2 regions of the Serratia sp. FDAARGOS_506 genome follow, and region 1 is predicted to be linked to the other one. Evidence: riboswitches for the same ligand, from Rfam matches in the RefSeq annotation. Region 1 holds a riboswitch; the other holds the start of a gene.
The links. Region 1 has a riboswitch for thiamine pyrophosphate ahead of thiB (thiamine ABC transporter substrate binding subunit). Riboswitches for the same ligand answer to the same signal wherever they lie in the genome.

Region 1 (5,634 bases):
CTTTGGCGCTCATCCAGAGCGCCGCCAGCGCCAACAGCGCCGCCATCCAATACACCGAGCCATGCCCGAAGTTCTCCACCAGCGCTCCCTGCAATACCCCGGCCAGGATCACCCCGGTAGAGATGCTGTTGGTGAACAGCGTGGTGGCAGCGCCCGGTCGGCCCGGCATCAAATCCTGAAAATAGAGCATGCCGATGCCGGCGACGATGCCGATAAACACCGCGTTCAGCAATTGCAGCGCTATCAGGGCCGGCTTGGTCGCCAACATCGTCAAGCCGAGATAAAACAGTACGCCCGCCGCCACCGCCAACAGCATCATGTTGCGCTTGCCGAAGCGTTTGACGTAATAACCGGCCAGCAGCATCGCCGGGATCTCCAGCCCGGCAGCGGTGCCCATCAGCACCCCGGCCAACCCTTCAGGCAGGCCGAGATCGGTGGTGATATACAGCGGCATATCAATGATATATAAGGTGTTGCAGGTCCACATCAGCATCGAGGCGATGAACAGTAACCGCACGTCGCGATTGCGCCAGGCACTGGCGGGCGCAATCGGCGCAGAACTCCCCCCCTTTAACCCCTCATTCTCCGCCGCACGCGGCACCGAAGGCAGCATAAATCCCACCAACAGCACGCAAACCGCGAACGTGGCGGCGGCGATCAGGAACATTACGGTGAATCCGTAATTCAGCGCCAACGCAAACGACAACGGTGGGCCGATTACCCACGCCAGCGAAAGCTGGGCGCGCATCACCGAGCTGAACATCACCACTTCACGCGCCTCGCTGTCGGCGTATTCCCGCGCCAACGCGAAAATCTGCGGCATGGCGGTGTTGGCAACGGCGGACATCAATACTCCCGCCGTGATCAGCGTCAGGTAATCGCGGTTAAACGCGAACAGCAGACAGTTGCCGACAGCCATCAGGCAGCACAGCAGGATCAGCCTGCGCCGATCGCCGCGGGTGTCGGAACGTTTGGCCAACAGGAAACTGACCACGATGCCGGCCACCGCATTGGCGGTATAGAACAGCCCGACCCACAGCGGCCGCACCTTGACCTCGGTGGTCAAAAACAGGCTGAGCGTCGGCGTCAACAACGCGCCGGCGATACCGGAGAGAAAAGCGATCAGCAGGAATGCGGCAAAGATAGGGTTGATGCGCAGTGACAACCGGCTCAGGCGTTGCATATCGTCTTCCCTGACCTCAAAGCAGAAGAAAGAACCTTAGGCCACGGCAAGAAAAATGCAAGCACATCGCCATGGTCACGCATAAAAAAACCAGTGGGTCACCCCACTGGCTGGTGAAACAGCACCATTACTCAGAAACTGGTTGCCGCGGCCCCTACAGGTGCTCGCGATACTGCTTATCAGTCATCTCTTTGATATCCCATTGGGTCAGGTGCGCCAGCATCGCCAGCCGCGCCTGTTCGGGCACCACGCTCAGCCAGTCGGCGTGCTGACGGCGCACCGCGCTGAAATAGCGCTGATAGAACTGTCTGGATAAGAAAGCTTTCATGATTACGCCCTCCCCTTTCATTGATGAAAATTATCGGCGTAATATAGGGAAAGAAAAATTGACGAGTTGAGGCAGGAGCGTTCCTCTTTTATGTCCACATCCCGATTGCAGCAGCAGTTCATCCGTCTGTGGCAGCGCTGCCACGGTGAAACCACCGACACCACGCTGCAGGCGCTAGCGGAGGTGCTGAGCTGCTCGCGGCGCCACGTGCGCTCTCTGTTGAGCGCCATGCAGCGGGAGGGCTGGCTTACCTGGCAGGCGGAGTCGGGGCGCGGCAAGCGTTCACGATTAACCTTCCATTACACCGGCCTGGCGCTGCAGCAACAGCGGGCCGAGGAGCTGCTGGAACAGGACCGCATCGATCAATTGGTACAGCTGGTGGGCGACAAAAACGTGGTACGCCAAATGCTGCTGTCGCAGCTGGGGCGCAGCTTCCGCCAGGGGAAACACATCCTGCGGGTGCTCTACTACCGGCAGCTGTACAACCTGCTGCCCGGATCGGCGCTGCGGCGTTCGGAGACCCATTTGGCACGCCAGATCTTCAATGGCCTGACGCGCATAAATGAGGAAAACGGGGAACTGGAATCCGATCTGTCTCACCATTGGCAGGCGCTGACGCCGCTGCACTGGCGGTTTTATCTGCGCCCGGCGATCCATTTTCATCATGGCCGCGAGCTGGAGATGGCGGATGTCATCACTTCCCTCTCGCGTCTGACCTCGCAACCGCTGTTCTCGCATATCGAGAGCGTCACCTCGCCGACACCGTTCGTTATCGACGTGCATCTGCGCAGCCCCGACCACTGGTTGCCCTGGCTGCTGGGCAGCGTGCAGGCCATGATCCTGCCGCGTGAATGGCGCGAGCTGCCGGACTTCGCCCGCCATCCGGTCGGCACCGGCCCCTACCGCGTGGTGCGCAACCATCCCAGCCAGATGAAGATCCACGCCTTCGACGACTATTTTGGCTACCGGGCGCTGATCGACGAGGTGAACATCTGGGTGCTGCCGGAGTTCTCCGAAGAGCTGGTACACTCGGGCGTGCAGCTGCAGGGCGATGAAACCGGCAAAAACGAACTGGAAAGCCGGCTGGAAGAGGGCTGCTATTTCCTGCTGTTCGATCAGCGTTCACCGCTGGCTGCCGACCCCGCCATTCGCAGTTGGCTATGCGAATTGATCAACCCCATTTCGCTGCTGAGCAACGCTGGGCCGCTGTACCAGCGCTATTGGTCGCCGGCGTACGGCCTGCTCCCGCGCTGGCACCACAACCGCACGCTGGCGCAGCAACCCAAACCCGCGGGCCTGACCGAACTGACGATGACCCACTTCAATGAACATTCGGAGTTTCACGCCATTCGCCAGGCGATCGAACCGCTGCTGGCGCAGCACGGCATCCGCCTGATCGTGCAAAGCGTGGATTACGCCATCTGGCACCAGGGCGACGCGCGCAGCGATCTGTGGCTTGGTAGCGCCAACTTCTATCTGCCGCTGGAGTTTTCGTTGTTCGCCACGCTGTACGAACTGCCGCTGATGCAGCACTGCATGAACGAGGATCTGGCGCAGGACGCAGCGCTGTGGCGCGCCAACCGCTTGCCGCTGGCGGAGTTCTGCCAGCGCCTGGTCAGCAATCACCAGCTGCATCCGCTGTTTCACCACTGGCTGCAGCTGCACGGCCAGCGCAGCATGCGCGGCGTGCGGATGAACACCCTCGGCTGGTTCGACTTCAAGTCCGCCTGGTTTGCCCCGCCGGAGGCATAAGCGCCTTTCGCCCGGGTCGGTTAATCTTTACAATAGCGCCGTCTCAACGGGGTGCGGTAAGTCGGGCCGCGTGATAAGCCCGATTTTCCGCTGAGAGCACACCCGTCGAACCTGATCCGGTCAATACCGGCGGAGGGATTTGAGCCCAGCGAACCGGCGACGCCGCCTCGCCCCCTCAGATGCCCTTGCCCCCTTATTTTTCAGGAGTGCAACGTGGTCAAAACATATCTGCCCTGCTTCTTGCTGCTGTGTGCCGCGCCGGTGTTCGCCAAGCCGACGCTGACGGTTTACACCTACGATTCTTTCGCCGCCGACTGGGGCCCTGGCCCGGCGGTGAAAAAAGCCTTCGAAGCCGAGTGCGGCTGTGAACTGAAGTTCGTCGCGCTGGAAGACGGCGTCTCGCTGCTGAACCGCCTGCGCATGGAAGGCAAGAACAGCGCCGCCGACGTGGTGCTGGGGCTGGACAACAACCTGTTGCAGGCGGCGCAGCAAACCGGCCTGTTCGCGCCGAGCGGCGTCGACACCGCCAAACTGACGGTGCCGGGCGGCTGGCAGGACACGACCTTCGTGCCTTACGACTATGGGTACTTCGCCTTCGTCTACAACAAAGAAAAACTGAAGAACCCACCGAAGAGCCTGCAGGAGTTGGTCAGCAGCGATAGCAACTGGAAAGTGATCTACGAAGATCCGCGCACCAGCACGCCGGGCCTCGGCCTGCTGCTGTGGATGCAAAAAGTGTATGGCGACAAGGCGCCGGCCGCCTGGCAGCAGCTGGCGAAGAAGACCGTCACCGTCACCAAAGGCTGGAGCGAAGCCTACGGCCTGTTCCTGAAAGGGGAAGGCGATCTGGTGCTCAGCTACACTACCTCTCCCGCCTATCACCTGATCGAAGAGAAAAAAGATCTCTACGCCGCCGCCACGTTCAGCGAAGGCCACTACCTGCAGGTGGAAGTGGCAGGCAAGCTGAAGGCCGCCAAACAGCCCGAGCTGGCGGAGCGTTTCATGCAGTTCATGGTCACGCCGGCGTTCCAGAACACCATCCCGACCGGCAACTGGATGTATCCGGTGATCAACACCCCGCTGCCCGCCGGCTTTGAACAGATGAACGTGCCGCATACCGCGCTGCAATACAGCGCCGAAGAGGTGGCCAAACAACGCGGCGGGTGGATCCGGGCATGGCAAGCCGCCGTCAGCCGCTGATCCCCCGCTGGCTCTGGCCGGGGCTGCTGGCCGCCGGCGTGATCCTGCTGGTCGCCGCGCTGGCGATGGGCTCGCTGTGGCGTCACGCGCCGGACAGCGACTGGCGCGGCCTGTGGCAGGACAGTTACCTGTGGCACGTGGTGCGTTTCACCTTCTGGCAAGCGCTGCTGTCGGCGCTGATTTCGGTGCTGCCCGCCGTTCTGCTGGCGCGCGCGCTCTATCGCCGCCGTTTCCCCGGCCGGCAGCTGCTGCTGCGGCTGTGCGCCATGACGCTGGTACTGCCGGTACTGGTGGCAGTGTTCGGTCTGCTCAGCGTCTATGGGCGCCAGGGCTGGCTGGCGGCGCTGTGCGGCTGGCTGGGCGTCGAGTATGGCTTCTCGCCCTATGGCCTGCAGGGCATTCTGCTGGCGCACCTGTTTTTTAACCTGCCGCTGGCCACCCGCCTGTTGCTGCAGGCGCTGGAGAATCTCCCGGTAGAGCAGCGCCAGCTGGCCGCCCAGCTGGGCATGAATGGCTGGCAGCAGTTCCGCTTCGTTGAATGGCCGGCGCTGCGCCGCCAGATCCTGCCGAGCGGCGCGTTGATCTTCATGCTGTGCTTCGCCAGCTTCGCCACCGTGCTGTCGCTGGGCGGCGGGCCGCAGGCCACCACCATCGAACTGGCTATCTATCAGGCGCTGAGTTACGACTACGATCTGGGCCGCGCTGCCATGCTGGCGCTGATCCAGTTAAGCTGTTGTCTGGGGCTGGTGTTGATCAGCCAGCGCCTAAGCCAGGCGCTGCCGGTGGGCCATACCCACGCCCAGCGCTGGCGCAACCCGGAAGACAGCCTGTGGCGGCGCGTCGGCGATTTTCTGTTGATCGCCGCCGCACTGCTGCTGCTGCTGCCGCCCCTGCTGGCGGTGATCGCCGACGGCGCCAATCAGGCCGTCGTCAGCGTGCTGCGCCAGCCGGTGCTGTGGCAGGCGCTGTTCACGTCGCTGCGCATCGCCCTTGGCGCCGGACTGCTGTGCGTGGCGCTCACGATGATGCTGCTGTGGAGCAGCCGCGAGTTGAAACTGCGGCAGCATCTGCGCGGCGGCCAGGCGCTGGAGCTGAGCGGCATGGTGATCCTGGCGATGCCCGGCATCGTGCTGGCTACCGGCTTCTTCCTGTTGCTGAGCGATACGATCGG
Region 2 (5,634 bases), 2.4 Mb from region 1:
CACAGGCGCGCCACGGCGGCGGCCAGCGCGGTGACGAACAGTTTGCTGTCCGAATAGGAACCGGCTGCGCCGCCGAGCCAGTCTACGCCGTTCAGTTCCGGCACGCCGTCAAAGTGCATGCTGCTGCTCAGGTAGACGATGCGCTTGGGGCGTTCGATCAGGGCCGTCAGCAGGTAAGGCGCAATCACGTTCACCGGCATCACCTGCGGCCCGGTAAACATACCGGCGTTGTGGATCACCGCGTCCGGGCGGCCGAGGCGATTGACCTGCTCGGCGAGCAGCCGGATCTGCTGCACATCGGACAGATCGCCGATCGCGGCCTGCGCGCCGCGATCCAGCAGATCGCGCACCGCGTCCAAACGGCCGGGCTCACGCGCATGCAAAATCACCTGATGCCCTTCGTCCAACAGCGTTTGCGCGGCGGCGCGGCCCAGCCCGTCTACCGAGCCGGTAATGAAAATGCGTGACATGCCACTCCTCCGTTTAGCGCCAGCCGAGCGCCGGCGCGACATGGGTTAAAATCGATTCGATGACGTGGGCGTTGTACTCCACGCCCAGCTGGTTAGGCACGGTCAGCAGCAGCGTATCCGCTTCGGCGATGGCCTCGTCCTGCGCCAGCTGTTTTATCAGCTCGTCCGGCTCGGCGGCATAGCTGCGGCCAAAGATCGCCCGGGTCTGCGCGTCGATATATCCCAGCTGATCGCCCTCCTTGCCACCGCCGCCGAAGTAGTTGCGATCCCGCTGATCCACCAGCGCGAAGATGCTGCGGCTCACGGAAACCCGCGGCTCGTGCGTATGGCCGGCCTCTTGCCAGGCGGCGCGGTAGGCGCGGATCTGCTTGGCCTGCTGAATGTGGAAAGGTTCGCCGGTCTCGTCGTTCTTGAGCGTCGAACTTTGCAGGTGCATGCCGAGCTTCGCCGCCCAGACGGCGGTGGCGTTCGAACCGGCACCCCACCAGATGCGGTCGCGCAGCCCGGCGGAAAACGGCTCCGGCCGCAGCAGCCCGGGCGGATTCGGGAACATCGGCTGCGGATTGGGTTCGGCGAACCCTTCACCGCGCAGCGCTTCCAGGAACACTTCGGTATGGCGGCGGGCCATGTCCGCGTCGCTCTCGCCGTCGGCCGGGGCATAGCCGAAATAGCGCCAGCCGTCGATCACCTGCTCCGGCGAGCCGCGGCTGATGCCGAGCTGCAGCCGCCCACCGGCGATCAGATCCGCCGCGCCGGCGTCTTCCACCATGTACAGCGGGTTTTCATAGCGCATGTCGATCACGCCGGTGCCGATTTCGATACGTTGGGTTTTGGCGCCGATGGCGGCCAACAGCGGGAACGGCGATCCCAGCTGGCGCGCAAAGTGGTGTACGCGAAAATAGGCGCCGTCCGCCCCCAGATCTTCGGCGGCGACCGCCAGATCGATGGACTGCAGCAGCGCATCCGCCGCGGAACGGGTGCCGGACTGGGCGGAAGGCGACCAGTGGCCGAACGAGAGAAAACCAATCTTTTTCATCGGGAATCGTCCTCAAAGGCAGAATCATCGGCCTACAGTGACAAAAAGCGCGCGCTCTGCGCCAGTAAAATCGCCCACGATCGCACTAAACGAACCGATTGCCGCCGCGCCGCCCGGCGATTGTAATCAAAAAACAAATGTCGTATAACAAGCAGCTCCGAGGGGTGTCCTGTTACGGGCTGAGATGGCGCAAGCCGAACCCTTTGAACCTGATCTGGGTCATGCCAGCGAAGGGACGGTTAGGTAACAACGCTCTCACCCGTTGCCTGTTCATACCCCAGCGTGCCCGGATCTCCACTGACTCAAGGAGGTCCCATGTCCATCACCACCCTGTTCGAAAACGGTCTTTACGGCCGGCTGCGCCAACATGCCGGCAGCCACTGGCAGGACTACGTCGAGCACCCGTTTCTGCAGCAGCTCGCCGCCGGCACCTTGCCCGAACGCGCTTTTCGCCGCTACCTGACCCAGGACTACCTGTTCCTGCTGCACTTCGCCCGCGCCTACGCGCTGCTGGTCAGCAAGCTGCGTACCCTGCCGGAGATGCGCGCCGCCACCGCCTCGCTTAACGGCATCGTCGCCGAACTGCCGCTGCACGTGGCCTACTGCGCCGAATGGGGGCTGAGCGAAGCGCAGATCGCCGCCCAGCCGGAAGCGGCGGAGACCATGAACTACACCCGTTACGTGCTGGATATCGGCCATGCCGGCGACGCCCTCGATCTGCTGGCCGGCCTGCTGCCCTGCGTGGCCGGCTATGCCGAAATTGGCCTGCGGCTGCTGCACGATCCCGCCACCAAGATGGAGGGCAATCCTTACGCCTCCTGGATCCGCAACTACGGCGACGAGGGCTATCTGGCCGGCGTGCGTGCCGCCATCGAGCTGCTCGAGACCGTCGGTCATCAGCGTGGCGCGCAAAGCCGCCTCACTGAGCTGGCGCAGATTTTCACCACCGCCACCCAGTTGGAATCGGCTTTTTGGCAGATGGGGCTGAACGCCTCATGACCTCCCCGCTTCTCCCGCCCGGCATTCAGGTGCGGGATCTCAGCCTGCGTTTCGGTCAGAAAATCGTCTTTGATCGGCTGAGCTTCGACATCGCCGGCGGCAGCTTCGTCGCCCTGCTCGGCGCCAGCGGCGCCGGCAAAACCAGTTTGCTGAAGATCATCGCCGGCCTGGAACGGGCCACCTCGGGCACGGTAGCCGGCAGCGACGGCCAGCCGATCGCCGGGCGCATCGCCTATATGGGGCAAAAAGATCTGCTCTACCCGTGGCTGACCATCGAAGAGAACGTCGCCCTCGGCTCGCGGCTGCGCGGCGAAACACCGGACCGGGCGTGGGCGGCACACCTGCTGGAGCGCGTGGGCCTGGCCGCGCATGGCCGCAGCCTGCCCGCCTCGCTGTCCGGCGGGATGCGCCAGCGCGCTGCCATCGCCCGCACGCTCTACGAACGCCAGCCGATCGTGCTGATGGACGAACCCTTTTCCGCGCTGGACGCCATTACCCGCGCCGAGATCCAGAGCCTGGCCGCCGAACTGCTGGCGCAAAACACCGTGCTGCTGATCACCCACGATCCGATGGAGGCCTGCCGCCTGAGCCACCGGCTGCTGGTGCTGTCGCCCTGGCCGCTGGGCCTCGACGACACCCACCGCATCAGCGGGCAACCGCCGCGCGCACCGGATGACGCCGACCTGCTGAAAAGCCAGGCCGAACTGCTCCAACAGCTGGTGAGGGCAGCGCAATGAATATCGCCAAAGAACGTGGGCTTACCCGCCTGCGGCGTGGGCTGACGGTGTTTGCCGGCCTGCTGCTGCTGTGGTGGTTGGCGGTGCAAAGCGGCATTCCGGCCTTTCTGCTGCCCACGCCGGGCGCGGTGGCGCAGGCGCTATGGGACGGGCGCAGCTATCTCGCCTGGCACACGCTGGTCACCGCTTCGGAAATCGTCAGCGGGCTGGCGCTGGGCGTACTGCTCGGCGCCGCGCTTGCGCTGTGCATGATCTTCTCGCCGCGCCTGCAGCGCTGGCTGATGCCGCTGGTGCTCACCAGCCAGGCGATACCGGTGTTCGCCCTGGCCCCGCTGCTGGTGCTGTGGTTCGGCTTCGGCATGAGCGCCAAGGTGGCGATGGCGGTACTGGTGATCTTCTTCCCGGTAGTGTCGGCCTTCTTCGACGGGCTGCGCCGGGTCAACAACGACTATCTCGATCTGGCGCGCACGATGCGCGCTTCGCGCTGGGCGCAGCTGCGGCACGTGCGGCTGATGGCTGCGCTGCCGGCCTTCGGTTCCGGCCTGCGCATGGCCGCCGCGGTCGCGCCGATCGGCGCCATCATCGGCGAATGGGTCGGCTCGGCCGAAGGGCTGGGCTACGTGATGCTTAACGCCAACGCGCGTATGCAGACCGACATCTGCTTCGCCGCGCTGTTTATTTTGGTGCTGATGACTGTGCTGCTGTGGACTGCGGTGGATGCGCTGCTGCGGCGCCTGATCGCCTGGGCGCCGGAAAACGACTGATGATTGCAACCATAACCAGGGATAAAGGAACGACCATGATCAAACAAACCGTTTGCGGGCTGCTGCTGGGCGCCGCCATCACCGGCCAGGCCGGCGCGGCCGAAAAGCTGACGCTGGTGCTCGACTGGTACATCAACCCCGATCACGCACCGATTATGGTGGCCGAGCAGATCGGCGCCTTCAAGGCCGAAGGGCTGGACGTCAAGATCGTGCCGCCGTCCGATCCGGCGCTGCCGCCGCGGCTGGTGGCCGCCAAACAGGCAGACCTCGCCATCACCTATCAACCGCAGCTGCACTTCTTCGCCGATCAGGGCCTGCCGCTGATGCGGGTCGGCACGCTGATCAACACACCGCTGAATACGGTGATCGCGCTGGATAAAAACATCACCTCACCGGCGGATCTCAAAGGCAAAACGGTGGGTTACTCGGTCAGCGGCATCGAACAAGCGACGCTGGCCACCATGGTCGAACACGAGCACCTCAAACCGCAGGACATCAAGCTCATCAACGTCAACTTCCAGCTGACCAGCGCCCTGCTGGCGGGCCAGGTCGATGCGGTGATCGGCGGCTACCGCAACATCGAAGCGCTGGAGCTGAAGCTGCAGGGTAAGACGCCGGTGGTGTTCAACGTCGAAGATTACGGCGTGCCGGCCTACGACGAACTGATCATCGTCGCCAACCGCGATGCGGTGAACGAGCCGAAAATCCGCAAATTCCTCGCCGCGCTGAAGAAAGGCAGCGACTACCTGCATGCGCACCCGCAGGACACCTGGCTGGCATTCGCCAAGGCGCACCCGGAGCTGAATACCGAGCTGAACAAGCAGGCGTGGCAAGCCAGCCTGCCGCTGTTCGCGCGCGATCCGGCGAAGCTGGATCGGGCCCGCTACCAGGCTTACGAACAGTTCCTGTTCGATAACAAGCTGATCAAGAAAATCACCCCGGTAGAACAGTACGCGGTGGAGCTGAACTGATCACGCCGAGGCGGCCGGCGGCGCCACCGTCACCTCGCCCTGGCCGCTGCGCTGCAAGGCCGCCTTCACCAACCCGTTGGCTTTGCAGCGCTCGATAAAATCGTTCACGTAGGCGGCGCCCTGCGTTTTTTGCCGCGGCACCGCCATCGCCTGGCGGATGGCGGTGAAATGTCCCTCCAGCACCCGGTAGCCGGGATGGGCGGCCGCAGCAGCCTGCAGTGGCTGGCGCACGCCGGCCGCTGCCTCCAGCCCGCGTTCGAAAAACAGCGCGATCGCCTCGGCGGAAGTTGCCGCCCGCACCAGCTGCGCCTGCTGCAGCGTGCGCGATAAAAACAGATCGTACGCCGCCCCCTGGCCGACCGCTATGCGCACCTCCGGCCTGTCGAGTTGCGCCACCTCAAAGTAAGGCGCGTCGTTCGCCACCAGATAAGTCCCCTCGATGATCACGTACGGCTCACTGAAGGCGATCTGCGCCGCGCGCACCGGCTCGATGGCCATAAACGCCAGGTTCCAGGCGCCGCTGTCCAGATCGGCGAACACCTTGCCCGCCGCGTCATAGGTGACCAGTTCGAGCGCCACGCCCAACTCCTGGGCCAGCGCGGCGGCCAGCTCCACCGAAGCGCCTTGCGGTTTGCCACCGGTCCCGGCCTGCGCCAG

Region 2: another riboswitch for thiamine pyrophosphate. It lies ahead of tenA (thiaminase II); the one in region 1 lies ahead of thiB (thiamine ABC transporter substrate binding subunit).

What each region holds. Positions count from the first base shown of each region.
Region 1 covers NZ_CP033831.1:2,183,064-2,188,697, reverse strand. The annotation lists gene EGY12_RS10545 (sugar efflux transporter) at 1-1,183, opposite strand, end outside; gene sgrT (glucose uptake inhibitor SgrT) at 1,338-1,511, opposite strand; gene sgrR (HTH-type transcriptional regulator SgrR) at 1,602-3,263, shown strand; TPP riboswitch at 3,301-3,419, shown strand; gene thiB (thiamine ABC transporter substrate binding subunit) at 3,477-4,463, shown strand; gene thiP (thiamine/thiamine pyrophosphate ABC transporter permease ThiP) at 4,439-5,634, shown strand, end outside.
Region 2 covers NZ_CP033831.1:4,547,283-4,552,916, forward strand. The annotation lists gene EGY12_RS22030 (SDR family NAD(P)-dependent oxidoreductase) at 1-470, opposite strand, end outside; gene EGY12_RS22035 (LLM class flavin-dependent oxidoreductase) at 484-1,506, opposite strand; TPP riboswitch at 1,657-1,759, shown strand; gene tenA (thiaminase II) at 1,822-2,505, shown strand; gene EGY12_RS22045 (ABC transporter ATP-binding protein) at 2,502-3,242, shown strand; gene EGY12_RS22050 (ABC transporter permease) at 3,239-4,006, shown strand; gene EGY12_RS22055 (ABC transporter substrate-binding protein) at 4,042-4,977, shown strand; gene EGY12_RS22060 (transporter substrate-binding domain-containing protein) at 4,978-5,634, opposite strand, start outside.